Regions from separate parts of the Ramlibacter agri genome, predicted to be linked through region 2. Evidence: predicted binding sites of a transcription regulator. Region 2 holds the regulator's gene; the other holds the start of a gene.
What was found. The regulator HrcA, encoded in region 2, represses chaperone genes, less so after heat shock. The targets are predictions, from matches to a motif close to TTAGCACTCNNNNNNNNNGAGTGCTAA.
Positions count from the first base shown of each region.

Region 1: a site for HrcA is predicted at 5,082-5,108, ahead of groES (co-chaperone GroES). Genes of this name have one in related genera too.

Region 1 is NZ_JABBFX010000005.1:158,889-173,221, forward strand. Features, by position in the region: gene HHL11_RS32595 (YDG domain-containing protein) at 1-2,942, shown strand, start outside; gene groL (chaperonin GroEL) at 3,018-4,664, opposite strand; gene groES (co-chaperone GroES) at 4,706-4,996, opposite strand; gene HHL11_RS32610 (TonB-dependent receptor) at 5,256-7,445, shown strand; gene HHL11_RS32615 (PepSY-associated TM helix domain-containing protein) at 7,454-8,551, shown strand; gene HHL11_RS32620 (hypothetical protein) at 8,548-8,721, shown strand; gene HHL11_RS34785 (methyl-accepting chemotaxis protein) at 8,928-10,118, shown strand; gene HHL11_RS32630 (response regulator) at 10,142-10,510, shown strand; gene HHL11_RS34790 (STAS domain-containing protein) at 10,507-10,800, shown strand; gene HHL11_RS32640 (chemotaxis protein CheA) at 10,797-12,740, shown strand; gene HHL11_RS32645 (chemotaxis protein CheW) at 12,744-13,238, shown strand; gene HHL11_RS32650 (methyl-accepting chemotaxis protein) at 13,262-14,333, shown strand, end outside.
Region 2 is NZ_JABBFX010000001.1:1,107,813-1,122,145, forward strand. Features, by position in the region: tRNA gene HHL11_RS05385 (tRNA-Gln) at 38-114, opposite strand; gene ispE (4-(cytidine 5'-diphospho)-2-C-methyl-D-erythritol kinase) at 141-992, opposite strand; gene HHL11_RS05395 (lipoprotein insertase outer membrane protein LolB) at 1,001-1,480, opposite strand; gene HHL11_RS05400 (tetratricopeptide repeat protein) at 1,477-3,213, opposite strand; gene mutM (bifunctional DNA-formamidopyrimidine glycosylase/DNA-(apurinic or apyrimidinic site) lyase) at 3,250-4,065, shown strand; gene HHL11_RS05410 (dynamin family protein) at 4,116-6,086, shown strand; gene mutY (A/G-specific adenine glycosylase) at 6,083-7,114, shown strand; gene rapZ (RNase adapter RapZ) at 7,119-7,997, opposite strand; gene recN (DNA repair protein RecN) at 8,003-9,655, opposite strand; gene HHL11_RS05430 (NAD kinase) at 9,652-10,545, opposite strand; gene hrcA (heat-inducible transcriptional repressor HrcA) at 10,587-11,591, shown strand; gene HHL11_RS05440 (esterase/lipase family protein) at 11,588-12,790, opposite strand; gene HHL11_RS05445 (alpha-amylase family glycosyl hydrolase) at 12,787-14,259, opposite strand; gene HHL11_RS05450 (hypothetical protein) at 14,275-14,333, opposite strand, start outside.

The DNA.
Region 1 (14,333 bases), on a different contig from region 2:
CGGGCCTGAGCGGCACCTTCGTCGACAAGAACGCAGGCACGAACAAGGCAGTCACCGTCGCCGGTGCGGCCTTGGGAGGTGCCGACGCCGGCAACTACACGGTGAGCAACCCGACGGGCCTGACGGCGAGCATCACGCCGGCGTCGCTGACGGTCGGCGGCGTGACGGCGCAGGACAAGGTCTACGACGCCACCACGGCGGCGTCGCTGAACACCGGTGCTGCGAACCTGGTCGGCGTGATCGCCGGCGACACGGTATCGCTTTCCGGCCTGAGCGGAAGCTTCACCGACAAGAACGCAGGCACCAACAAGGCGGTCACCGTCAGCGGAGCCACGCTGGGCGGCACCGATGGCGGCAACTATGTTGTGAGCAATCCCACGGGCCTGGTGGCGAGCATCACGCCCGCGGCGCTCACGGTGAGCGGCGTGACCGCGCAGGACAAGGTCTACGACCGCAGCACGACTGCCACGCTCGATACGGCAGCCGCCAACCTGGTCGGCGTGATCGCCGGCGATACGGTCAGCGTGTCGGGCCTGAGCGGCAGCTTCGCTGACAGGAACGCGGGCACGAACAAGGTGGTCACCGTCAGCGGTGCGACGCTGGGCGGGGTGGACGGTACGAACTACGTCGTGAGCAATCCCGCCGGGCTGACGGCCAACATCACGCCCGCGGCGTTGACGATCACCGGCGTCGCGGCGCAGGACAAGGTCTACGACCGCGGTGCGTCCGCCACGCTGGACACCGGTGCTGCGAGCCTGGTTGGCGTGATCGCCGGCGACGTGGTGAGCGTCGCCGGCCTGAGCGGCAGCTTCGCGGACAAGAACGCGGGGACGAACAAGACTGTCACCGTTACCGGCGCCACGCTGGGCGGGACGGATGGCGGCAACTACACGGTGAGCAACCCCACCGGCCTCACGGCCAGCATCGCGCAAGCGTCGCTGACGGTGAGCGGTGTCACCGCGCAAGACAAGGTGTACGACACCACCGCGACGGCCTCGCTGAACACGGGCGCCGCGAGCCTGGTCGGCCTGCTGGCCGGCGATGCCGTGAGCGTCTCGGGACTTTCCGGCGGCTTCGCGGACAAGAACGCCGGCACGAACAAGGCAGTCACGGTCTCCGGTGCCGCGCTGGGCGGAGCCGACGCCGGCAACTACACGGTCAGCAACCCGACGGGCTTGACGGCCAGCATCACTCCCGCGTCGCTGACGGTGAGCGGCGTGACGGCGCAGGACAAGGTCTATGACCGCACCGTCACGGCCTCGCTGGACACGGCCGGCATGACGCTCGCCGGCGTGCTGGCGGGCGACTCGGTGAACGTGTCCGGGCTGGCCGGCAGCTTCGCCGACAAGAACGCCGGCACGAACAAGGCGGTGAGCGTCAACGGTGCCACGCTGGGCGGAGCCGACGCCGGCAACTACACGGTAAGCAACCCCAGCGGGTTGACCGCAAGCATCACTCCCGCTGCGTTGACAGTCAGCGGCGTGACGGCGCAGGACAAGGTCTATGACGCCACCACGACTGCCGCACTGAACACTGGTACAGCGAACCTGGTCGGCGTGATTGCCGGCGACACGGTGAGCGTGTCCGGGCTGGCCGGCAGCTTTGCCGACAAGAACGCCGGCACCAACAAGTCGGTGACGGTGGCTGGTGCCACGTTGGGCGGCACCGACAGCGGGAACTACACGGTGGCCAATCCCACCGGCCTGGCGGCGAGCATCACGCCGGCATCGCTGACGGTGAGCGGCATCACTGCGCAAGACAAGGTCTACGACAGCACGGCGGCGGCGACCCTCGTAGGCGGTTCGCTCGCCGGCGTGCTCGCCGGCGACACGGTGACGGTGTCCGGCCTGGCCGGCACGTTCGACACGAAGAACGTCGGCACCGGCAAGGTTGTGAGCGTGTCGGGCGCGACGCTGGGCGGCGCCGATGCCGGCAACTACACCGTCGCCAATCCGGCCGCACTGACGGCCGACGTCACGGCGGCGACGCTGACGGTCACGGGCGTGAGCGCGAGCAGCAAGGTGTACGACAGCACCACGGCTGCGACGCTCAACGGCGGCAGTCTTGCCGGCGTGTATGCCGGCGATGCCGTCACGCTCACGGGCATGGCCGGTGCGTTCGACACGAAGAACGTCGGCAACGCCAAGCCCGTGACGGTCACCGGCGCGGCGCTCGCCGGCGTCGACAGCGGCAACTACGTCGTCGCGAATCCGACGGGGCTCACCGCGGACGTTACGCCGGCCAACCTGACGGTGGCCGGGCTGAGCGCGAACGGCAAGGTCTACGACAGCACCACGGCCGCGAGCTTCAGCGGCGGTGCGCTGGTGGGCGTGCTCGCGGGAGACGCCGTCACCCTGGCCGGCGCGAGCGGCGCGTTCGACACCAAGAATGTGGGCACCGGCAAGGCCGTGACGGTTTCCGGCGTCACGCTGGCAGGCAGCGACAGCGGCAACTATGTGGTCGTCGCTCCAGCCGGCCTCAGCGCCAGCATCACGGCGGCCACGCTGTCCCTCACCGGTGTGAGCGCCATCAGCCGCGAATACGATGCCACCACCAACGTGGTGCTCGACGCGAGCGGCGCCGCACTGGCCGGCGTGCTCGCCGGCGACGCGGTGAGCCTGGACACGAGCGCCGCGCGCGGTGTGTTTGCCGATGCGAACCCCGGCCGGGACAAGCCGGTGACGGCCAGCGGATATGCGCTGAGCGGCGCGGATGCGGCCAACTACGCGCTGCGCGATCCGGCTGGCCTGGTTGCCGACGTCACCGCCGCGCCCGCCACCGCGCCCGTTCCTGCCATCGCGTCGCTGGTCGTCGCGGCCACGCAGGCGATCCCGCAACCGACACCGCCCGCCATGCCGCCGTCGCCGGCGGATCCGGAAGAAGAAAAACGCCGCAAGTCCCTGCGGCTGGACATCGTGGGCGGCGGAGTGCGCCTGCCGTGACCTGCCCCTGAAAGCAAAAAAAGCCGCGGCTCTCGCCGCGGCTTTTTCGTTGAAGCAGGAAGCTTCAGGCGGACATTACATGTCCATGCCGCCCATGCCACCCATGCCGCCCATGCCGCCACCGGGCATGGAGGGAGCGTCTTCCTTCGGCGCTTCCGCGACCATGGCTTCGGTCGTCAGCATCAGGGACGAGACCGACGCGGCGTTCTGCAGCGCGGTGCGGGTCACCTTGGTCGGGTCCAGGATACCCATTTCGATCATGTCGCCATAGGTGTCGTTGGCGGCGTTGAAGCCGTGGTTGCCCTTGCCGTTCAGCACGGCGTTGACCACCACGGAGGGCTCGCCACCGGCGTTCGCCACGATTTCGCGCAGCGGGGCTTCGATCGCCTTCAGCACCAGCTTGATGCCGGCGTCCTGGTCGGGGTTGTCACCCTTGATGGTGCCAGCAGCCTGGCGGGCACGCAGCAGGGCCACGCCGCCGCCGGCCACGATGCCTTCTTCCACGGCAGCGCGGGTGGCGTGCAGCGCGTCTTCCACGCGGGCCTTCTTTTCCTTCATTTCCACTTCGGTCGCGGCGCCGACCTTGATCACCGCAACGCCGCCGGCCAGCTTGGCCACGCGCTCTTGCAGCTTCTCACGGTCGTAGTCGGACGTGGCTTCCTCGATCTGCACGCGCACTTGCTTCACGCGGGCTTCGATGTCGGCAGCGGCGCCGGTGCCATCGATGATCGTGGTGTTTTCCTTGCCCACTTCGATGCGCTTGGCCTGGCCCAGGTCGGCCAGCGTCACCTTTTCCAGCGTCAGGCCGACTTCTTCCGAAATCACCTTGCCGCCGGTCAGGATGGCGATGTCTTCCAGCATGGCCTTGCGGCGGTCGCCGAAGCCAGGAGCCTTGACGGCCACGACCTTCAGGATGCCGCGGATGGTGTTGACCACCAGGGTCGCCAGCGCTTCGCCTTCGACTTCTTCCGCGATGATCAGCAGCGGACGCGAAGCCTTTGCGACTTGCTCCAGCACGGGCAGCAGGTCACGGATGGAGGACACCTTCTTGTCGTACAGCAGCACGAAGGGGTTGTCCAGCAGGGCGGCCTGCTTCTCGGGGTTGTTGATGAAGTAGGGCGACAGGTAGCCGCGGTCGAACTGCATGCCTTCGACGACATCCAGCTCGTTGTCCAGGCTTTTGCCGTCTTCGACGGTGATCACGCCTTCCTTGCCGACCTTGTCCATCGCGTCGGCAATGATCTTGCCGATGGATTCGTCGCTGTTGGCGGAGATGGAGCCGACTTGCGCGATTTCCTTGGAGGTGGTGGTGGGCTTGGAAGCCTTCTTCAGCTGCTCCGTCAGGGCCACGACGGCCTTGTCGATGCCGCGCTTCAGGTCCATCGGGTTCATGCCGGCGGCCACGTACTTCATGCCTTCGCGCACGATGGACTGGGCCAGCACGGTGGCGGTGGTGGTGCCGTCACCGGCGTTGTCGGAGGTCTTGGAAGCGACTTCCTTGACCATCTGCGCGCCCATGTTCTGCAGCTTGTCCTTCAGCTCGATTTCCTTGGCCACGGACACACCGTCCTTGGTCACGGTGGGGGCGCCGAAGGAGCGCTCGAGCACCACGTTGCGGCCCTTGGGGCCCAGGGTCACCTTGACCGCATTGGCCAGGATGTTCACGCCTTCGACCATGCGGTGGCGGGCGTCCGCACCGAACACAACGTCTTTAGCAGCCATGTGTATTACTCCGGATATTCAGTTGTGGGGTGGAAGGGGGATCAGCGCTCGACGACCGCGAACAGGTCGTCTTCCTTCATGACCAGCAGCTCGTCGCCATCGACCTTGACGGTCTGGCCGCTGTACTTGCCGAACAGGACGCGGTCGCCGACCTTGACGTTGGGGGCAATCAGGTCGCCCTTGTCGTTCTTGCGGCCGGGGCCCACGGCCAGCACTTCACCCTGATCGGGCTTCTCGGCGGCGTTGTCGGGGATGACGATGCCGGAGGCCGTCTTGGTTTCTTGTTCGAGGCGCTTGACGATCACGCGATCGTGCAGGGGGCGAAGTTTCATTGCATCTCCTTCAGGGAAGCTTGGGCATCAAAAAGCGCCAACCCGGTCGGCGCTCATTAACTGGTTCGTGGGGCGAGCTCTGCTGTTAGCACTCGGCCCCAACGAGTGCTAATCATAAGGGCTTTCTTGTCGGTTGCAAGCGCGGCCTGACATAGGAAAGCACTGACGGGGGGCCGCGGGCGCGTGCTTTTTCATGCATTGGCAGGCTGGATGGATGGGCTAGAATCCAAATAAGAATAATTCGTATTCGAAAGTCCCCATGCCCCATCAACTCCGTCCGGTGGCTGCCGCCGCCGCCCTGGCCCTGCTCGCGTCCGGCAGCTGGGCCCAGCAACAGGACAGCGCCGCCACCCCGACCCTGTCCACCGTGACGGTGCGCGCCAGCGCCGACGCTTCCGCGCAAGGCCTGTCGCCGGCCTTCCCGGGCGGCCAGGTCGCCCGCGGCGGGCGCGCCGGCATCCTGGGGACCCAGGACAACATGGAGACGCCGTTCTCCATCACCAGTTACACCAACGAATACATCCTCGACCGCCAGGCCAGCAGCGTCGGCGCGGTGTTGCGCAGCGACCCCTTCGTGGGCGTCGCACGCGGCTTCGGCAACTTCCAGGAAGCCTATTTCATCCGCGGCTTCGTGGTGACTTCCGACGACACCGCCTACAACGGCCTGTACAGCCTGATGCCGCGCCAGTACATCGCGACCGAGCTGTTCGAGCGCGTCGAAGTGCTGCGCGGCGCCACCGCCTTCCTGACCGGCGCCACGCCCAGCGGCAACGGCCTGGGCGGCGCCATCAACCTGCTGCCCAAGCGCGCGCCCAACGAGCCGCTGAATCGCGTGAGCGTCGAAACGGGCAGCGGCGGCTACGGCCACGTGTCGGCCGACATCGCGCGCCGCTTCGGCCCGGACGGCTCCACCGGCATCCGCGTCAACGCGGGCTACCGCGACGGCGGCACCGGCGTCGACAGCGAGAAGCAGAAGACCACCGTCGCCTCCGTGGGCCTCGACTGGCACAACCGCGACGTGCGCCTGTCCGGCGACATCGGCTGGCAGGAGAACCAGTTCAAGCAGACGCGCCCGAGCGTCACGCCGGCCGGCGCGACTTCCATCCCGGCGCCGAATGCGAGCGTCAATTTCGCCCAGCCCTGGACCTACTCCAACGAGAAGGACCTGTTCGGCACGCTGCGCGGCGAGTGGGACATCAATTCCGCCGTCACCGCCTGGGCTGCCTACGGTGGCCGCCGCGGCGACGAAAGCAACCGCCTGGCCGGCTTCAACCTCACGAACGGCAGCACCGGCGACGGCTACACCTACCGCTACGACAACGTCCGCGAGGACCAGGTCGACACCGGCGAACTGGGCCTGCGCGGCAAGCTGCGCACCGGCAGCGTGGGCCACGAATGGGTGGTGGCCGCCTCGCGCTTCAAGTCCACCGAGAAGAACGCCTACAAGATGGACTTCTTCAACCAGCAGGCGACCAACCTGTTCAACCCGGTGTACAGCGCGCTGCCGGCGTTCAGCGGCGCCGAATTCGCCGGCGGCAACCTGGCCGCGCCGGGCGTGACGAACCGCATCAACCTCACCAGCTACGCCCTCGGCGACACGCTCTCGCTGGTGAACGACACCGTGCTGCTGACGCTGGGGGCGCGCCACCAGCAGATGCACACGACGGCCTACGACTTCAACACCGGCGCCGTCAATGCCAACGGCGACTACGACAAGAGCCGCACCAGCCCCGCGCTGGGCGCCGTCTGGAAGGTCAACAAGCAGTTCTCGGCGTACGCCAACTACATCGAAGGCCTGACCAAGGGCGACGTGGCGCCCCCCGGCACCACCAACGCGAACGCCGTGTTCGCGCCCTACGTCACCAAGCAGCAGGAAGTCGGCCTGAAGTACGATGCCGGCCGCCTGGGCGCCGGCCTGGCCTTGTTCTCCATCGAGCGTCCGCGCTCCACCGGCGGCGGCGTCGGCCAGACCTTCACGCAGAGCGGCAAGGACCGCCACCAGGGCGTGGAGCTGAGCGTCTTCGGCGAAGCCACCCGCGGCCTGCGCCTGCTGGGCGGCGTGACCTGGCTCGATGCCAAGCAGGTCTCCACCGGCGATGCCACAACCGAGGGCAAGCGCGTGATCGGCGTGCCGAAGATGCAGGGCTCCATCGGCGCCGAATGGGACGTGCCGGGTGTCGACCGCCTCGCGCTGGACGCACGCCTGACCGCTGGCGGCTCGCGCTACGCGGATGCGGCCAACACGCTCAAGGTGGGCGGCTGGGGCCGTGTCGACGTCGGCGCGCGCTACCTGATGGAAGTGGGCGGCCGCCTGGTCACGCTGCGCGCGCGCATCGACAACCTGGCCGACCGCAGCTACTGGGCCTCCACCGGCGGCTATCCGGGCCAGGGCTACATGGTGGTCGGCGCGCCGCGCACCTTCTCGCTCGGCGCCAGCATCGACTTCTGAGCCTTCGCATGGCATTGAGCGCGCGTGCCGTCCGCGGCTGGTCCTGGGTCCACAAGTGGTCCAGCCTGGTCTGCACGCTGTTCATGCTGCTGCTTTGCCTGACCGGCCTGCCGCTGATCTTCCACGAGGAGATCGGCGACCTGACCGGCGCCGTGGCGCGGCCGCCTGCCATGCCAGCGGGGACGCCGCACATCAGCCTGGACCGCGCGCTGGAAATCGCGCACGGCGTGCATCCGGACCGGGTCGTGCAGTTCGCCTCGCAGGACGAGTCGCATACCGACGCCTGGTACATCACGATGACGCCGACGCCCGCGCCGACCGCCGACTTCGTGCAGGTGGTGGTCGACTCGCGCACCGGCGCCGTGCTGCCGCAGCCGCCGATCGGCAAGGGCTTCATGGCCGTCATCGAAAGCCTGCACGTCGACCTGTTCGCGGGCCAGCCGGGCAAGCTGTTCCTGGGCGCGATGGGCGTGCTGCTGCTCGCGGCCATCGTCTCGGGCCTGGTGCTGTATGCGCCCTTCATGCGCAAGCTGGACTTCGGCCAGGTGCGGACCGACCGCTCGCCGCGCGTGCGCTGGCTCGACCTGCACAACCTGCTGGGCATCGCCACCCTGGTGTGGGCGCTGGTGGTCGGCGCCACCGGCGTCATCAACACCTGGGCCGAGCTGCTGCTGGATCACTGGCAGAAAGAGGAGCTGGCGGCGCTGCTGCAGCCCTACGAAGGCCAGCCGCTGGTGCCGGCGGCCGAACGCGCGTCGCTGCAACGCTCGCTGGAAACCGCGCTGGCCGCCGCGCCCGGCATGAAGGTCGCCTTCATCGCCTTCCCCGGCACGTCGTTCTCCAGCCCGCACCACAACACCTTCTACCTGCGCGGCAGCGACCCGCTGACCGCGCGCCTCAATCACACGGTGATGGTCGATGCGCGCACCGCGCAGCTCACGGCCATTCCGGCAACGCCCTGGTACCTGCTGGCGCTGCGCCTGTCGCAGCCGCTGCACTTCGGCGACTACGGCGGCATGCCGATGAAGATTCTCTGGGCGCTGCTCGATGTCGCCACGCTCGTGGTGCTGGGCAGCGGCCTTTACCTCTGGTGGAAACGGGCATGAACGCCTTCCTGCGACTCTGGGGCTGGCCCATAGGGCTGGCCGTGCTGACGGCCTCGGGCCTGTTCACCGCGCTGGTCTCCGACGGCGCCGGCGACGTCTGGTCCTGGTTCGCCCTGGGCGTGCCGGTCGCCGTGATGCTCTGGTTCTCGCGCGGCCGCCGCCGCAACTGACGCAGCCTGACCGCGGCCACGCACCGGCCGCGACTCCCGCGCAACGCGCCGAAAGGCGGGGCTCCCCCGTCCCTTTTCGGCGCTTCGGCGCGCCTCCCTCGCTTCTACATTGACACCGCCGCCCAGGGCCTGGGCGCGCGGGGGCTCAAGCTTTCCGGCGCGCGGCCGAAAGCTTCGGGGACGGCAACAGCGTTCCCGAACCCATCATGTCCGATACCCTTTCCGCCCCCGCCGCGCCGGTGGCCCTGCACCTCCCGCGCTGGCGGCGATGGACCCGCCTGCGCACGACCGCCCTGGCCCTGGCCGCCGCGGCGGCCATCTGGGGCGCTGGCGGCGCCCATTTCAACGCCTGGAGCGCCTGCGCGGCGGCCGCCATCGTCGCCGCCGGCGCCATCGAAGACCGGCGCCGCCTGCAGGCCGAAGCCACGCAGCGCGCCGATGTCGAGGGCTTCGTCGACGGCGCCGACCGCCTGGGCCGCGAGTTGCTCCCGATCTGGGGCGCCCAGCTGGAAAGCTCGCGCGCGCAGATGGAGGATGCGGTGTCCGCGCTCACCGTGCGCTTCGGCGCCATCGTCGAACGCCTCACGCAGGCGCTGCAGGCCTCCATGCAGCACGGCGACCACGGCATGGCCGGCGTGTTCGAGGAGAGCGCACGCGAGCTCGGCAGCCTGGTGGACTCGCTGCGCGCGGCGCTCGCCGGCAACGCCGCCCTGCACCAGGAAGTGCAAGGCCTGTCGACCTTCGTCGCCGAACTGCAGGAGATGGCGCAGGGCGTGGCCCTGATCGCCAACCAGACCAACCTGCTGGCCATCAACGCCGCCATCGAGGCGGCGCATGTGGGCGAGCAGGGCCGCGGCTTCGCGGTGCTGGCGCAGGAAATGCGCAAGCTGTCCGCGTCGTCCGGGGAAACCGGCGCTCGCATGGGCGACAAGGCCCGCACCATCGGCGCCGCCATCCAGGCGGCCTGCAGCAGCGCCGAGGCTTCCTCGGTCCGCGAGACCGCCGCCGTGCGCGACGCCGAACACAAGATCGACGCCGTCCTGGCCCGCTTTCGCGGCGTCACGACCACGCTGGGCAGCGCCAACGAAGTGCTGCAGCAGGAAAGCACCGCCATCCAGGGCGAGATCGTCGAATCGCTGGTGCAGCTGCAGTTCCAGGACCGCGTGAGCCAGCGCATGAGCCACGTGCGCGACAGCATCGATAGCGTCCCGCCCCTGCTGGCGCAGGCGCGCGAGGACTTCGCCGCCGGTGCCCCGCTGCGTCCGCTGCAGCCCCGCGAGCTCGTCGAGGAACTGGAGCGCAGCTACGCGATGGCCGACGAACGCAGCACCCACAGCGGCGGCTCGTCGCCGGCGCCCGCAGCGCCGGCCGGCGACGGCGACATCACCTTCTTCTGATCACGAACAGGGAACCAAGAGACATGGCCAAGACCATCATGATCGTCGACGACTCCGCCTCGCTGCGGCAGGTCGTCGCCATTTCGCTGCGTGGCGCGGGCTACGAGGTGCTCGAGGGCTGCGACGGCGCCGACGCGCTGAAGAAGCTCACGGGCCAGAAGGTCCACCTGATCATCAGCGACGTCAACATGCCCAACATGGACGGCATCACCATGGTGAAGGCCGTCAAGGCGCTGCCCGCCTACAAGTTCACGCCCATCGTCATGCTGACGACCGAGTCGCAAGAGGCGAAGAAGCAGCAGGGCCAGGCCGCCGGCGCCAAGGCCTGGATGGTGAAGCCCTTCAATCCGCCGCAGCTGCTGGCCGTGGTGCAGAAGCTGGTGCTGCCGTGAGCACGCCCGTGACCGTGCTCGCCGTCGAGGGCGAGCTGAGCATCTACCGCGCGGCGGACCTGTGCGCCGAATGGCGCGAGGCCATTGCACCCGATACCGCGCTCGTCCTGGACCTGGCCGAAGTGAGCGAGTGCGACACCGCCGGCGTGCAGCTGCTGCTGGCCGCCGCGCGCCGGCTGGAGCAGGGCGGCGGCAGCCTGCAGCTGCGCGCGCCCAGCGCGCCGGTGTGCGACGCGCTCGCCACCCTGGGGCTGCAAGCCCGCTTCGCGCACGAAGGAGAACCGGCATGAGCGTGAACCTGCAAGACGCCCTGCAGACCTTCCTGGTCGAGGCGCGCGAGCTCCTGGACGACATGGAGGCGATGCTGCTGCGCGTGGGCGCCGAGCCCGGCGGCACCGAGACGCTGAACGCCATCTTCCGCGCCGCGCACACCATCAAGGGATCCGCCGGCCTGTTCGGGCTGGACGCGATCGTCGAATTCACCCACGTCGTCGAAAGCCTGCTGGATGAAGTGCGTGCCGGCCAGGTGAACCTGGGCGCGCCGCTGGTGCAGCTGCTGCTGGCCAGTGCCGACCACATCGGCGCACTGGTCGATGCTGCCGACAGCGGCGCGGCGCTGGAGCCGCAGGCTGCGGCCGAAGGCCAGCGCCTGGTGGCGCAGTTGGCTGGCTATGCCGCCGGCGGCATCGAGGCTGCCGCGACGCACGTCGCCGCGGCAGCCGCGCCCGCCAACGGCGAACGCCGCTGGCGCATCGCGCTGCGCTTCGGCGCCGACGTGCTGCGCAACGGCATGGACCCGCTGTCCTTCATCCGCTACCTGTCCACGCTGGGCACGGTCGACGCGATCACCACGCTGGACGACCGCCTGCCGGCGCTGGCCGACCTGGACGCCGAGAGCTGCCACCTGGGCTTCGAGATCGCCTTCCGCGGCGCCGTCGACCGGGCCGCGATCGCCGCCGTCTTCGAGTTCGTCGCCGAAGATTCCGAAATCCGCATCGAGGAGGAGGGCGCACCTGCTCCCGCAACGCCAGTGGCCGCTCCCGAAGCTGCCATGGCACGCGCCGGCACTACCCGCGAAGCGGCGCAATCCATCCGCGTCGAGGCCGACAAGCTCGATCGCCTGATCAACCTGGTGGGCGAGCTGATCATCGCCACCGCCGGCGCCAGCCTGCTGGCGCGGCGCAGCCAGCAGCTGGAACTGCAGGAATGCCACTCGGTGCTGTCGCACCTGGTTGAGGAGGTGCGCGACAGCGCGCTGCAGCTGCGCATGGTCAAGATCGGCGGCACCTTCGGCAAGTTCCAGCGCGTCGTGCACGACGTGGCGCTGGAATTGGGCAAGGACATCGCTCTCCGCATCAGCGGCGAGGACACCGAACTGGACAAGACGGTCGTCGAGAAGATCGGCGATCCGCTGATGCACCTGGTACGCAACGCCATGGACCACGGCATCGACTCCGCGGAGCTGCGCGCCGCGCGCGGCAAGCCGGTGCAGGGCACCGTGTCGCTGAATGCCTTCCACGACTCCGGCAGCATCGTCATCCAGGTCGGTGACGACGGCGGCGGCCTGGACCGCGAGCGCATCCTGGCCAAGGCCACCGAGCGTGGCCTGGTGGAACCGGGCAAGGTGCTCACCGATGCCGAGACCTACGCGCTGATCTTCGAGCCGGGCTTCTCCACGGCGGAGAAGATCACCAACCTGTCCGGCCGCGGCGTCGGCATGGACGTCGTCAAGCGCAACATCGAGGCGCTGCGCGGCAGCGTCGACATCGCCAGCGAACCGGGCCGGGGCACGACCGTCACAGTGCGCCTGCCGCTGACGCTGGCCATCATCAACGGCTTTCAGGTCGCGGTGGGCAAGGCGGTCTTCGTCGTGCCGCTGGAGCTGGTGGACGAGTGCGTCGAGTTCTCCGCCGAACCGGGCCGCGACTACACGGACCTGCGCGGCGAGGTGCTGCCCTTCATCCGGCTGCGCGAGCTGTTCGAGGTGGCCGGCGAAGCCGCTGCGCGCCAGAACATCGTGGTCGTGCGCCACGCCGGCCAACGCGTCGGCCTGGTTGTCGACGCGCTGCTCGGCGAGACGCAGGCTGTCATCAAGCCGCTATCGCGCGTCTTCGCGCAGGTGCAGGGCATCAGCGGCTCCAGCATCCTGGGCAGCGGCGAAGTCGCCCTGATCCTGGACGTGCCGGTGCTGCTGCGGGTTGCTTCGGCCGCGGAACTGCACCAGGAGTAGCACGTGTCCAGCCAATCCCACGACGGTCAGTACCTGACCTTCCAGCTCGCTGGCGACATGTACGCCATCGGCATCCTCGCCATCAAGGAAATCATCGAATACCGCGGCCTCACGCCGGTGCCGATGATGCCGGCCTTCGTGCGCGGCGTGATCAACCTGCGCGGCGCGGTGGTGCCGGTGATGGACCCGCTCGCGCGCTTCGGCCGCGCCTCCAGCGTGCCCGGCAAGCGCACCTGCGTCGTGATCGTCGAGATCGACGGCGGTGACGGCGAGCCGCAGAGCGTCGGCATGCTGGTCGATGCCGTGAGCGAGGTGCTGGAAATCGGCGCCGCGGACATCGAGCCGCCGCCGCCCTTCGGCTCGCGGATCCGCACCGACTTCATCGCGGGCATGGGCAAGGTCCGCGGGAAGTTCGTGATCCTGCTGGCCGCCGGCCATGTCCTGTCTCTCGATATCGAAGGCCTCGCAGAAGCGCGGGCCGAAGCCGCCGTCGCCTGAGGCGGCATTCCAGAAAGATTCCCATGAAGCAAATCAAGCTGTTCTCGCACTGGAAGGTGTCCACCCGGCTCGCCGCCGGCTTTGGCGCCGTCATGGTGCTGTTGTTCGCGCTCGCCGGCCTCAGCCTCTGGAGCCTGGCCACCGTGCAGGGCACGACCGAGACCATCGTCCGGCAGCGCCTGCCGGCGGTGAAACTCGCCAACGAAGCCGCGGTGCTGACCGTGGACACCGGCCGCAAGATGCGCGCGCTGCTGATGGCCGTGAACGGCCTCGAAGCGAAGGAGGCCATGCAGTCGGTGGAGGCCAACCGCGCGCGGATCGCCGACGCGCTGCACCGCCTGGACGGCATGGCCGACAGCGCGCAGTCCCGTGCCCTCGTCAAGGCCGTGCGCACGGAGCACGCCACGCTGGAGCAGAAGTTCGAGCCCGTGCTGGTGCTGGCGCGCGGCGAAGACCCCAAGGCCGCGGAAGTGCTGCGCAGCGAGTTCGTGCCCGCCAACCGCCGCTTCGAGACGGCGCTGCAGGAACTGGTGAAGCACGAGTCGGCCGCAATGAATGCCTCGGCGGCCGCCTCTGCGAGCACTTACGACAGCACGCGCATCGTCTTGCTGGTCCTCGCGGCCACGGCGCTGGCGCTGGGCGCCGGCATCGCGCTGGCCATCACGCGCGGCCTGCATCGCATCCTGGGCGGCGAGCCGGCGGAAGCGGCGGGCATCCTGCGCCGCATCGCCCAGGGCGACCTGGACGTGGTGGTGGAAACGCGGGAGGGCGACGACCACAGCCTGCTGCATGCCGTGGGCGAGACCGTGGGCCAGCTGCGCGGGCTGATGGGCGAAGTCGCCACCGTCATGGGCGGCGTCGCCGAGGGCGACCTGACGCGCACCATGGACGGCAGCTACCAGGGCGCCTTCGCGACCATCCAGGCGGACATCAACCGCTCGGTGCAGCAGTTGGCGCAGGTGGTGAAGGACGTGAACGCCGCGGCCGAGAGCCTGGTCGGCGCCTCCGAGGAAGTGAGCGCGACGGCACAGTCGCTGTCGCAAGCCGCGACCGAGCAGGCCGCGGGCGTCGAGCAGACGAGCGCGTCGATGGAGG
Region 2 (14,333 bases):
GAAGTGCGCGCGGGCCCCAATGGACTAGAAAACGGTTTGGCAGGGGAGGAAGGACTCGAACCCTCGCATGCCGGAATCAAAATCCGGTGCCTTAACCAACTTGGCGACTCCCCTACACGGGTCTGCCGCTGCGAACAGCGTCAAACCGAATCGTCGCTGGATGCCCACCCGACCAGCGGATGCACATCCATATTGCCGCATTCCCTCGCCACCCAGCCCGCCGGTGCCTGCACGAGGGATTTTCCCCCAGGAAGCAACGCGAAGACCGCGCTTCCGGAACCGGTCATCCGGCCATGCAAACCCTGCGAGCCCAGCCATTGCAGTGCTTCCGCCACATCCGGGCAAAGCCTGCGAGCCACTGGTTCCAGGTCGTTGTGACCGAAACCGTAGGGGTCAGCAGCAAAGCCTGCGATTGTAGCACTGTTGCTGTCCCGTTTCAGGGACGGGTCCTGAAAGATTCCTTTCGTCGCCAGTCCGTGGGCCGGTTTCACGACTGCAAACCGGGCGGACGGCAGCGCGAGAGGCGTGATTGTCTCACCGATTCCTTCCACCCATGCGTTGCGGCCGCGAAGAAAGAAGGGAACGTCCGCACCGAGCGACAAGCCGATCTTCTCCAGCGCGGGCAGCTTCAGTCCCAGCTGCCACAGGCGGTTCAGCGCGAGCAGGGTGCTGGCCGCATCGGACGAGCCGCCGCCCATGCCGGCCTCGGCGGGCACGCGCTTTTCGATCTGGATGTGCGCGCCCGCGCTGCTGCCCGTGGCCTGCTGCAGCGCGCGCGCGGCGCGCAGCACCAGGTCTTCCGGCGGCAGCGGCGGGCCCAGGTCTTCGCGACTCAGCGCGCCGTCGGGACGCAACTCGAAGTGCAGCGTGTCGTGCCAGTCGATCAGCATGAACACCGACTGCAGCAGGTGGTAGCCGTCGGGACGGCGGCCGGTGATGTGCAGGAACAGGTTCAGCTTGGCCGGCGCCGGCACGTCGTGAAGCGACCGCATGCGGCCCCTCAGTGCTCGAAGGCGAGGCGCAGGTCGGCCGGGGGCGAAGTGCGCTGCGCGCGCAGGCGTCCTTGCGGCACCTGGCTCACGTCCACGTTCCAGCCCGGCACCTGCGTCGCGCGGCCCTGCAGCCAGTCGAACAGCGCGGCGATCGGGATCGGCGCGCCGGCCACCTGCGTGGCCAGTTCGTCCAGCGAGCCGAATTCGCGCGTGCCCTTGTCGGTGCGCAGCGTCGCGCTGCCTGGCGCCCAGCGCGCTACGCCGGCGGTGCCGCCCAGCGGCGTGAGCAAGGTCAGCTCGCCCTGCTCCGGCGCGCCCTTCAGCTCGAAGCCGGCGGAGAAGGGCTGTTCACCCTGCACCGTCAGCGCCAGCCGGCCGCTCCACGCCTGTTCGCCGGGCGCGGCCTGCGGCTTGGGCGGCGTCGCGCAGCCGGCCAGCAAGGCCACCGCCAGTGCGCTGCCCACGAAGAGTCGGCGTGACGCCGTCACGGCTTCACCTTCAGGCGCTTGAGCGTCTCGTTCAGCGTCTCGTTCTCGCCGTTGAGCATCAGGCCTTCGCGCCAGATGCTCTGCGCCTCGTTGCGCTGGCCCATGCTCCACAGCACTTCGCCCAGGTGGGCGGCGATCTCGGGATCGGGCTTGTCCTTGTAGGCCGCCTGCAGGATGCGCAGCGCTTCCTGGTTGTTGCCCATGCGGAATTCCACCCAGGCCAGGCTGTCGCTGATGAAGGGATCGCCGGGCGCGTATTCCAGCGCCTTCTGCACCAGCTGCCTGGCTTCCGGCAGGCGCGTGTTGCGTTCGGCCAGCGAGTAGCCCAGCGCGTTGTACGCGTGGTGGTAGTCGGGCTTGACCACCATCACCTGGCGCAGCAGCTTTTCCATGTCGCCGTAGTCGGCCAGCTTCTCGGCCATCATGGCCTGGTCATACAGCAGGTCGGGGTCCTTGGGTTCCTTGGCCACGGCCTGGCCCAGCAGCTGGTAGGCGGCCTTGTATTGCTTGTTGTCGCGCAACAGCGAGACCTCGGCCAGCGTCTTCATCCGGGCGTCCGCGGGGCTGCGCTCCGGCAGCGCGCGGATCAGCTTGCGCGCTTCGTCCATCTTGCCCTGCTGCGCCAGCAGCGAGGCGCGGCGGGTCTGCGCCGCCAGCAGGTCCTGCGGGTCGTCGATGCGGTCCAGCCAGGCATTGGCCTGCGCATAGTCCTTGCGCTTCTCCGCCACCTGCGACAGCGACAGGTAGGCCTGGGCCAGGCCGCGCTTGCGCTCGTCGCTGCCCTGCTTCTGCGCCAGGTCCACGTAGCGCTTCAGAGCCGCTTCGCCGGGGGCGAGCTGGTTGTCCTGCACCAGCAGCGTGCCTTCCACCAGCCAGGCTTCGGCGAACTCGGGGCGTTGCTGCGTGACCAGCTGGATCTGCTGCAGCGCTTCGGGGTAGCGGTTGGCGTCCAGCAGGGCGCGGGCATAGCCCATACGCAGCTCGGGCAGCGGCTGGCCGTCCATGTACTTGCGCACCAGGACTTCGGCTTCCGGCAGCTTGGGGTCCATCAGCTCCAGCGCCAGCAGGGCCGGGCCTTCGGCTTGCGGGTTGCCAGTCTGGCCGCGCTTGGCGGCGTCCAGCGCGCCGGCGGTGTCGCCGGCGGCCAGGCGCATGCGGCCGATGGCGGTCCAGGCGGAGGCGGCCGTCGCTGCATTACCGGTGTAACCGGACAGCGCCTGTTCCACCACCATCGCGGCCTGCTTCTTGTCCGTGACCCGCGCGTAGTTGCGGGGAATGGTGACGATGACGGCGATGCGGTCCTTGGCGTCGGCGAGCGCGAGTTCCGTCTTCAGCGGCTCCAGGCTCTCGGGCACGCGGTTCAGCGCTACCAGGATCTGCAGCACGTAGCGGTTGGCCTCGCGCGAATCCGGGAAAGCGGTCTTCCAGTCGCGGGCGGCCTGCAGCGCGGCGTCGCCGTTGCGGGCCTCGAAAGCCATTTCGACGGCGCGGCGGAACAGTTCGGGGTCGTTCGTCATGCGCGCGGCATCGAGGATCTGCCCGAAGCCGGCGTCGACTTCGTCGTTGCGCGCGTTCAGTTCACCGAGCAGAAGCTGGTAGAACAGCTGGGCGTCCAACCCGCTGTTCTGGACTTCGGCCGGCGGGGTCTCGGGGGCCTGGCCCTGGGCCAGGACCGGTGCGCAGGTTGCGCACAACGCCAGCAGCACGGCGGCTGCTGCGGTGGGGAGTCGCATCATCGACTCATAATAATTGAAGCCTGTTAATCATTCATGCCAGAACTTCCGGAAGTAGAAGTGACGCGCCGCAGCTTTGCGGAACGCATCGCCGGCGCGCGGGTCCAAGGCGTCCGGCTGGGCAAGCCCTTGCGCTGGCCGTTGGGAATCGAGCCGGAAAGCCTGGTCGGTCGCACGGTGCACGGCGTCCGCCGGCGCGGCAAGTACCTGCTTGTGGACCTGAGCGAGGGCTTGCTCCTGCTGCACCTGGGCATGTCCGGCAGCCTGCGCTTCGACCCGAACCTGCCCGAAGCCGCCTTGCATGACCACTTCGACCTGCTCACCGACCGCGGGGTGTTGCGCCTGAACGACCCGCGCCGCTTCGGCGCCGTCGTTTATTCCGCCAGCGAACTGGCGCCCGAGGCGGTCAAGCTCCTGGGCAGCCTGGGCGTGGAGCCGCTGACCGAGGACTTCGACCTCGATGCCTTCCATGCGGGCCTGAAAAAGCGCAAGGCGCCGATCAAGCAGGTGCTGCTGGCGGGCGACCTGGTGGTGGGCGTCGGCAATATTTACGCATCCGAGGCCCTGTTCCTGGCCGGCATCCGGCCCACACTGTCGTCCGCACGCATCAGCCGGCCGCGTGCCGCGCGCCTGCAGGCGGCGGTGCGCGACGTGCTGGCGCGGGCCGTCGAAAAAGGCGGCAGCACCCTGCGTGATTTCTCCAACGCCTGGGGAGAAACGGGCTACTTCCAGCTGGAAGCGATGGTCTACGACCGTGCGAACAAGCCTTGCCGAGTATGCGGAACGCCGATCCGGACGATCCGGCAAGGCCAGCGAGCGACGTATTTCTGCCCGCATTGCCAGAAAAGCTGATCTGTGGCGAAGGGGCGGATGCTATAGTGAAAGCGGGTAGTGAGGGCTCATTGGCAAGCACGTCGTTTAACGAACAGTTCGACCAGCACGGCGCATGGCGGCGCGAGTTCGCCCTGCGCCTGAAGCTATTGTCGGAATGGCTCAAGGACCACGACCTCCTCGATAGCGCGGTGGAAGAGCGCCTGCGCCGGCTCGAGGGCCAGATGCGCACGGACAAGGTCATGGTGGCCTTCGTCGCCGAGTTCTCGCGCGGCAAGTCGGAGCTGATCAACGCGATCTTCTTCGCCGGCTACAAGCGCCGCATCATGCCGGCCAGCGCCGGGCGCACCACGATGTGCCCCACGGAGCTGGGCTACGACCCCGAGGTCCCGCCCTGCCTGCGCCTGCTGCCCATCGAAACCCGCCTGCAGCCGCAGCCGCTGATGGAATGGCGCATGGTCCCCGAGAAGTGGACCCGCGTCGACCTGGACGTCAACGACCCCGCGCAGCTGGCCCAGGCCTTCGAAAAGGTTTCCGAAATCCGCCGGGTCACGGTGGACGAGGCCAAGGCCCTGGGCTTCTGGCACGAGGACTCGCCCGAGGACAACCCCATCCAGGGCAACGACGGCCTGGTGGAAGTGCCCAAGTGGCGCCACGCGCTGATCAACATTGCCCACCCGCTGCTGAAGCAGGGGCTGGTCATCCTGGACACCCCGGGCTTGAACGCCATCGGCGCCGAGCCCGAGCTGACCGTCAACCTGATCCCGCAGGCGCACGCGGTCGTCTTCATCCTGGCCGCCGACACCGGCGTCACCAAGTCGGACCTCGCCATCTGGCGCGAGCACCTGATCGCCGAAGACAACGCGGCCGATTCCCGCCTGGTGGTGTTGAACAAGATCGACACCATGTGGGACGCGCTGAGCACGCCGGCCCAGGTGCAGGCGCAGATCGACCGCCAGCGCGCGACCACTGCCGAAATCCTCGGCCTGAAGGAACACCAGGTGATCCCGGTGTCCGGCCAGAAGGGCCTGGTCGCCAAGGTGAGCAGCAACGCGGAACTGCTGATGGCCAGCCGCCTGCCGGTGCTGGAACAGGCGCTGGCGCATGGCGTCATGGGCCAGCGGCAGAAGATCCTGCGCGCCGCCGTCGGCTCCAACATCAGCGAACTGCGCACCGAAGCCACCCGCGTGCTGGGCATCCGCCGCCGCGACCTGGCCGAGCAGATGGTGGAGCTGAAGGGCCTGCGCGGCAAGAACACCTCCGTCATCAAGCACATGCGCGCGCGCATCGAGCAGGAGCAGGGCGAGTTCGACGCCAGCGGCGCCAAGATCCACGCAGTGCGCTCGGTGCACCTGCGGCTGCTGCGTGAAGTGTTCACGCTGCTCGGCACGCAGACCATGAAGGCCGAAATGGCCGACCTGACCAATGCGCTGCGCCAGCCCGGCATCAAGCTGGGCGTGCGCAAGGCCTACGCGTCCACTTTCGACCGGCTGCGCGAAGGCCTGCGCAAGGCGGAGAAGACCAGCGCCGAGATCCAGACCATGCTGACGGGCACCTTCCGCCAGCTGAACGCCGAATACGGTTTCTCGCTGCAGGCGCCGCGCGAGCCGGACCTGGCCCGCTACGAGCGCGACCTGGACCTGGTGGAGCGCAGCCACAACCAGTACCTGGGCGTGAGCAACGCGCTGAAGCTGGCGCAACCCGAATTCGCCGACCGCCTGGTGCGCGCGCTGGCCACCCGCCTGCGCGTCATCTACGAGTCGGCGCTGGGCGAAGTGGAGCTGTGGAACAAGTCCGCCGCCGCGCAACTGGACGCGCAGCTGCGCGAACGCCGCCGCAACTTCGGCCGCCGGCTGGAAGCCATCGAGCGCATCCAGCAGGCCGCGAGCGGCCTGGACGACCGCATCGCCGAGATCGAGTCGCAGGAAAACGCGCTGGACCTGCTCGATGCGAAGCTGGGCGAACTGACTTCGCACCTCACCAACACGCCCATGGCCGCGGCCAAGCCGGCGGCCGCGCCAGCCATCGCCAAGACGGCGTGAAAGAACTTCCGACGGGGTTTGCCGGCCGCGTGGTGCGCTGGCAGAAAACCCATGGGCGCAACACGCTGCCCTGGCAGAACACCCGCGATCCTTATCGCGTGTGGCTCTCCGAGATCATGCTGCAGCAGACCCAGGTGGCAGCGGTCCTGGGCTACTACGAGAGATTCCTTTCCCGCTTTCAAGATGTGCGCGCGCTGGCCGCTGCGCCGCAGGACGACGTGCTGGCGCTGTGGAGCGGGCTGGGCTACTACTCGCGCGCCCGCAACCTGCACGCCTGCGCACAGCAGGTGGTGGAGCGCTTCGGCGGCGAATTCCCGCGCACGGCGCAGGAGCTGCAGACGCTGCCGGGCATCGGGCCTTCGACTGCCGCGGCCGTTGCTTCCTTCTGCTTCGGCGAGCGGGTCGCCATCTTCGACGGCAACGTCAAGCGCGTGCTCTCGCGCGTGCTGGCCTATGGCGAAGACCTGGCGTCCTCCGCGAACGAGCGCGTGCTGTGGGACCACGCGCGCGAACTGCTGCCAGCGCGCGAGCTGAAGGAGAGCATGCCCCGCTACACGCAGGGCATCATGGACATCGGCGCCACGGTGTGCCTGCCGCGCAACCCGAGCTGCCTGCTGTGCCCGGTGCAATCGGACTGCGCCGCGGCGCGGGAAGGGCAGCCGCAGAACTACCCGGTGAAGACGAAGAAGCTGAAGCGCACTTCGGAGTCGCTGTGGCTGCTGCACGCGCGCGCGGACGATGGCCAGGTGTGGCTGCAGAAGCGGCCGACGCCGGGCGTGTGGGCGGGGCTGTATTGCCTGCCGGTGTTCGGGAGCCGGGAGGCGCTGGCGGCGGCGGTGCCTGGCTCGTCCGAGTTGAGAGATGCGGAGCCGTTCCTGCATGTGCTGACGCACAAGGACCTGCACCTGCATCCGGTGGAAGTGGTGCTGCCCGCCAGCTGGAAGGGCATGGCCGGCGCCTGGTTTGCCGGCAAGAAGTGGCCGGAGCTGGGCCTGCCGTCGCCGATCCGCAAACTCCTCTCGCGTTGACGCCTTACCGGTTGGCGAGTTCGCGATGCCGCTTCAGCGTCGTCCAATGCTCGCCGAATTCCTCAGCGAGTTTCTCCACGAGATAAACGGAGCGGTGCTGCCCACCGGTGCAGCCGATCGCCACGGTCACGTAACTCCGATGGTTCCTCGCCAGCGGCTCCAGCCAGTGGTCCAGGAAATCCGCGACGTCCGCATACATCGCATCCACTTCCGGATGCTCGCGCAGGTAGTCCGCCACCGGCGCATCGAGCCCCGTCAGGTCGCGCAGCTCCGGCACGTAGTGCGGATTCGGCAGCATGCGAACGTCGAAGATGTAGTCCGCATCTACCGGAATCCCGCGCTTGAACGCGAAGGACTCGAACACCAGCGTCATGTGCGCATGCGGCGCCGACAGCAGCGACTTCACGTAGTCCTGCAGCTGCGCCGAGCGCAGCACGCTGGTGTCGATGACGTGCGCATGTTCGCGCAGGTCCGCCAGCAGTTCGCGCTCCAGCTCGATCGCCTCGGTCACCGCACGGTGCTGGTCGACGTCCTCCGGCCCCGGCTTGGACAGCGGATGTCGCCGCCGCGTCTCGGAAAAGCGCCGCACCAGCGTGTCGGTGGTGGCGTCCAGGAACAGCGGCCGCACGGCCACGCCGCGCGTCGTCAGGTCGCGCAGCTGCGCCGGCACCTGCGACAGCGACGTCGCGCTGCGCACGTCCATGGCGATGGCCACGCGCCGCGCAGCATGCTTCTGCTCCAGGTCGACGAAGGCCAGCAGCAGGTCCGGCGGCAGGTTGTCGACGCAGAAATAGCCGGCGTCCTCCAGCGCGCGCAGCGCCACCGACTTGCCGGACCCCGACATGCCGGTGATGAGGACGAGTTCGAGCGAGGTCGACGACACGGCGATCAGCCTCCCGCCGCTTCGAGCATTTCCTTGGCGTGCGCCAGCGTCGTGCCGGACAGGCGTTCGCCGCCCAGCATGCGCGCCACTTCGGCCACGCGCTTTTCGCCTTCGACCGGCGCCACGCTGCTGGCCACGCCCTTGCCTTCGGCCTGCTTGGCGACGACCAAGTGATGGTCGGCGCAGGCGGCCACTTGCGGCAGGTGCGTGACGGCCAGCACCTGGCGGTCGCGTCCCAGCTGCTTCATCAGGCGGCCCACCGTCTCGGCGACCGCGCCGCCGACGCCGGAATCGACCTCGTCGAAGATGAGCGTATCGGCCGTGCCGAGGCGGCTGGTCGTGACGGCGATGGCCAGCGCGATGCGCGACAGCTCGCCGCCGGAAGCCACCTTGCCCACCGGCCGCGGCGTGCTGCCCACGTGGCCGGCGACGAGGAAGCTCACGTCCTCCAGGCCGTAGGCGGAAGGCTCATCGGATTTCTCCAGCGCCACCTCGAAGCGGCCGCCTTGCATGCCCAGCCCCTGCATTGCTTGCGTAACGGACTTCGACAACGCCGGCGCCGCTTTGGCGCGCGCCTTGGAGAGGCTGCGCGCTTCGGCCAGGAAGGCCTCGCCTTCCTTCTTCTCGGCGGCTTCCAGCGCATCCAGGTCGGCGGCCGCGTCGAGCTTGGCCATTTCTTCCTTCCAGGTCGCCAGGAGCGCCGGCAGCTCGGGCGGCGTGCGCTTGTAGCGGCGCGCAAGCGACACCCACAGCGACATGCGCTCGTCCAGTTCGGCCAGGCGCTCGGGATCGAGGTCGGTCTTGCGCAGGTAGCCCTGCAGCGAATGCGCGGCGTCTTCCAGCTGCGCCAGCGACGAAGCCAGCACGTCGGCCACTTCCTTGAAAGCCGGCTCCAGGTGTTCCTGGCCGCGCAGCGCATCCAGCGCCTGGCTCAAGCCCTGCCGCGCGCCGCCGTCTTCGCCATCCAGCATTTCCTGCGCGCCATGGGCGGCGTCCAGCAGCGCCTGCGCATGCGACAGGCGCGTGTGGCTGGTGTTCAGTTCGTCCCACTCGTCGGCGCCGGGTGCCAGCTTGTCGACTTCGCCGATCTGCCAGGCGAGGCGCTCGCGCTCGCGCTGCAGCGAATCCTGCGCGGAGCGCGCATCGGCCAGCGTCTTCTGCGCCGTGCGCCAGCGCTGCCACAGGGACTGCAGCTTTTCGGTGCTGAGGCCGGCGTAGCCATCGAGCAGGTCGCGCACGGCGGCCGGGCGCGTGAGGCTCTGCCAGGCGTGTTGGCCGTGGATGTCCACGAGCAGTTCGCCGGCTTCGCGCAGCTGGGTGGCGGTGGCGGCGCTGCCGTTGATCCAGGCGCGGCTCTTGCCCTGGCTGTCGACGTTGCGGCGCAGCAGCAAGGTGTCGCCGCTGTCGAAGCCCGACTCTTCCAGCCAGGGCACCAGGGCCGGCGGCAGGTCGAATTCGGCGCTGATCTCGGCGCGGGCGGCGCCTTCGCGCACGACGCTGGCCTCGGCGCGGGAGCCCAGCGCCAGCTGCAGCGCGTCGATGAGGATGGACTTGCCGGCGCCGGTCTCGCCGGTCAGCACGGAGAAGCCTTCGCCCAGCTCGAGCTCGAGCTCGCGGACGATGACGAAATCCCGGAGGGCGATTCTCTTGAGGCTCATTGGCCTTCGTTCCAATGCAATTTCTTGCGCAGCGTATCGAAGTAGGTCCAGCCCTTGGGGTGCAGGAATCGTACCTTGTGCTGCGAGCGGCGCACGGTGACGCGGTCGCCATGCAGCAGGGAAGCCAGCGACTGCATGTCGAAGTTGGCGCTGGCGTCCCGCCCGGCGACCAGCTCGATGGTGATTTCCGCCGCGTCCGGCAGCACGATGGGCCGGTTGGACAGCGTGTGGGGAGCGATCGGCACCAGCACCCAGCCGGCGATGCCGGGATGCAACAGCGGGCCGCCCGCGGACAGCGAATAGGCCGTGGAACCCGTGGGCGAAGCCATGATCAGGCCGTCGGCGCGCTGGTTGGCGACGAAATGGCCGTCCACCTCGACCCGCAGTTCGACCATGCCGGAAGTGGCGCCGCGGTTCACCACCACGTCGTTCATGGCCAGGGCGTCGAAGACGCACTGTTCGTCGCGCAGCACGCGTGCGTGCATGAGGCTGCGCAGGTCTTCCTCGTACTCGCCGGCCAGCATGGGCGGCAGCACGGTGCGGTAGGCGTCCAGCGCGATGTCGGTGATGAAGCCCAGGCGGCCCTGGTTGATGCCGATCAGGGGCACGCCGTACTGCGCCAGCTGGCGGCCGATGCCCAGCATGGTACCGTCGCCGCCCACCACCAGGCCCAGGTCGCACTGGGCGCCGAGGCCGGCGACGTCCGCCACCGGCAGGCCGTTGAGGCCGGTGCTGGCCGCGGTGTCGCGTTCCACCACCACTTCGCAGCCCGCCTGCGCCAAAAAATTCGCAATGTCTTCCAGCGCGGCGCGCGACGAGGCCGCCAGAGCCGGCGGAACTGCGGCATGGTACTTGCCGATCAGCGCGACCTGCCGGAAGATGGATTTCATCGGCAAATTACATCATTAAAATTGCCCCGTTACCCCTCATGATGCTCGACGACCGCGCCAAGCTGTTGCTCAAAGCCCTGATCGAGCGCTACATCGCCGAAGGGCAGCCCGTGGGCTCGCGCACTCTCTCGCGCGCGTCCGGGCTGGAGCTTTCCCCGGCCACCATCCGCAACGTGATGAGTGACCTGGAGGAGCTCGGCCTGGTCGCCAGCCCGCACACCTCCGCCGGCCGCATCCCCACCGCGCGCGGTTACCGCCTGTTCGTCGACACCATGCTGACGGCCAAGCACGGCGACCTCGCCGCGCCCTCGCTGCCGGCCGACCAGCCGCAGAAGGTCATCGCCCACGCCGCACAGCTGCTGTCCAGCCTGTCGCAGTTCGTCGGCGTGGTGGTGGCGCCGCGACGCAGCTCGGTCTTCCGCCACATCGAATTCCTGCGCCTGTCGGAGCGCCGCTTCCTGGTCATCATCGTCTCGCCCGATGGCGACGTGCAGAACCGGGTGGTGCACACCGAGGCCGACTACAGCCAGTCCCAGCTGGCCGAGGCCGCCAACTTCCTCAACGCCAACTACGCCGGCCTGACGATGGAGGAGGTTCGCGCGCGCCTGAAGACCGAGGTGGACCAGCTGCGCGGCGAAATCGTCACGCTGATGCAGACGGCGGTGGAGGCCAGTTCGCAGGCCATGAGCGAAGACCAGGAAGAGGTGGTCATCTCCGGCGAGCGCAACCTGCTGGCCGTGAGCGACTTCTCCAGCGACATGACGCACCTGCGGCGCGCCTTCGAGCTGTTCGAGCAGAAGACGCAGCTGATGCGCCTGCTGGACGTGTCCAGCCAGGCCGAGGGCGTGCGCATCTTCATCGGCGGCGAAAGCCAGATCGTGCCCTTCGAGGACCTGTCGGTGGTCAGCGCCCCTTACGAGGTGGATGGCCACGTGGTCGGCACGCTGGGCGTGATCGGCCCGACCCGCATGGCCTACGACCGCATGATCCAGATCGTGGACATCACGTCACGTCTGGTCAGCAACGCCCTCAGCCACAAGAGCTAGTGCGGGCCGACCTGGCCCGCGAGCACGGCGTTCAGGTGCGCCGCGACCGCGGGGGAGGCCAGGATGGCCATGTGGTCCTCGTCGAAGCCGCGCACCGATGCTGCCTGCTGCTGGGCCGCCAGCGGCAGCTGGCTGCGCAGCGGCACCGTCTTGTCGCTGTAGCCGAACACCATGTGGTGCTGCACCTGCACCGGCGGCGGGCTGGCGAACAGCTCGCCGAGGAAGCGGCTCTGCGGGCTCATGTCGCGCCACACCGGCATCACCGCGGGCGCAATCTCCACGCCGACCTGGGCGGCCGATGCGCCACCGAAGGGCGAAGAGATCGACGTGAAGGTGCGCAGGTAGCTGCACTCCTCCAGTTGCCGGCATTCGTTGAGGTAGGACCGCGCCACCAGCCCGCCCATGCTGTGCGCCACCACGTGCAGCTCGCGGAAGCCGTACTGGCGCTGCAGTTCGTTCAGCAGCCGCATCAGGCCCGTGCCCACCGCGGACAGCTCCAGGCCGGACGGGTAGTAGAAGACCCAGGGCTGGAAGCGCGTGCGGTCGATGTGCGCCAGCAGCGGCTCGAAGTCGCGCGGCGTGCCGCCGATGCCGTGCACCAGCAACACCGGCGTCTTGCCGGCGGAATAGGGCTGCAGGAAATAGACGCCCGCCAGGCCTTCGCGCATGAAGCCCACCGGCTGCCACATGCCCAGCTTGGCCTTCTCGCGGTCGAAGCGCGCGTCGGCAAGCTGCGCGGGCGTGCCGACTTGCATCTCCACGCCGCCGGGCCCGCGGTTGCGCAGCGCGAACAGGCTGCCTTGCGGCAGCACGCCGGGCGCGGGCTGCGCGCTCGCCGCGCGCAGGTTCAGGTTCACGGCGTCCATGTCGCCGCCGGCGATGGGCTGCCAGGCGAAGGCCTCGCCGGCGTCGTAGCGCAGGTCGCCGTCGGTGTCATGGAAAGCGAACACGCTGCGCGTGGACTTGTCGACCATCATCTCGAAGCGGCCCGGGCCTTCGAACACCTTGTAGCCCAGGGGCTGGCCTTGGGCGTCCAGCGGCACCACGATGACGGGGCAGTCGGCGCAGGCGGACGCCAGCGTGCCGCTCATGCGCGCGACGCTGGCCTGGTAGGCGTCGATGTCGTCCTGCAGGCGGCCGAAGCGCGCGCAGCCGGCCAGCAGCGCCACGGACAGCAGCAGCATCAGGACGCGCATCATGAGCCGGCCCTCCGCAGGCGCAGGAAGTGGCAGCCCCAGGCTTGCAGGGCGATGTAGAGACCCGGATTCCTCATCGTGTTTCCCTCTCGTTCGAATGTGGTTCCTGCCAGTTCGTCGTCCAGCCCCCAGGTGGCGCCGGCGAGCTCGTCCCAGGGCAGCTTCACCTGCCCTTGCGATGGCGTGTCGGCCAGGTTCACGGCGAGCAGCGCGCGCTCTTCGCCCAGGCGCCAGCACCAGGCGACGATGCGTTCGTAGCTGGCGTTGTCCGGCCAGCCGATGCGCTCGCACAGCTGCCATTCGCCGGCGTGGAACAGGTTCGCTGCACTGGCTTGCAGCAGGTGGCGGTAGAAGGCGCGCAGCGCTTCGTCGGGCGCTTCGGCGGGACGCCGCCCCAGGAACACGGGCAGGCGCACTTTGCGGCCTTCCATCTGGCCTTCGTGCACGAGGCGTGCGCCGCATTGCGTGAACGCCAGCACGGCGGCCGCACGGGCCTGGTCTGGCGCGAAGGTGGCCGCCGCGCGCGGTTCGTCGTGGTTCTCGATGAAGCGCAGCAGCTTGCGCTGGTAGGCGAGGTCCGCGCAGAGGTGCTCGCGCAGCGCCTCGGGGTCGCCGTGCTCCAGCCGGTCGTACAGGCGCTTGTCGTAGCAGAAGTCGAAGCCCTGCTGCTGCAGTTCCCACTCCAGGTCCCAGTAGGCCTCGGCGATGAAGCGGAAGTCCGGGTGTTCGGCGCGCACGGCGGGAATGAGTTCGCGCCAGTAGTCGGTTTCGGGGGCGACGCCGGCGCGGCCGGCCCAGGTGCGCTCGAACACCTGGTTCAACATCAGCATGGCCATGTCGCAGCGCACGCCGTCGCACTGGCTGGCGATGTCGCGCACCGTGTCGATCGCCGCCGCGCGCAGGCCGGCGGAGAAGGCATTGAGCTGCAGCACGTCGGGCCAGGCGGGGAAGTAGGGATCGCGGCCGTTGGCGTAGACGTTGGCGCCGACGGCGAGGAAGGACGCCGGGTCGCGCTCGGCGTCCTGCGGCGTGCCGCGCACGAAGTAGTCCGGATGGCTGCTGGCCCACCAGTGGTCCGGCGCGACGTGGTTCGGCACGAAGTCCAGCACCAGGCGCAGGCCGCGTCTGGCCAGTGCGGCGCGCGCTTCGGCCAGCCCGGCGCGTCCGCCCAGGCGCGGGTCCACGCTGTAGTCACGCACGCAATAAGGCGAGCCGACGTTGTCCTCCGGGCGGAAATCCGGCAGCGCGCGGCGGAAGTCCTGAAGCAGGCCGGCGTTGCGATTGGCGACGGCGATGCCCGCGGGGCTGCGCTGCCACACGCCCATGAGCCAGACGGCGTCGAAGCCGAGAGCCGCGATGTCGTCCCAGGCATTGGCAGGCACGTCGGCCAGCGTGACGCCCGGGCCGAGTTCCGCGAGCCAGACCCAGGTGTTGATCTCGTAGATGGAAGGATGCGCAGGCCAGGCTTGCATGGCGGGTCCCCTAGCTCAGAATCGGTGGCCGACGGTCAGCTCGATGCGCTTGCCGTAGGTGCCGGCCACGGCCG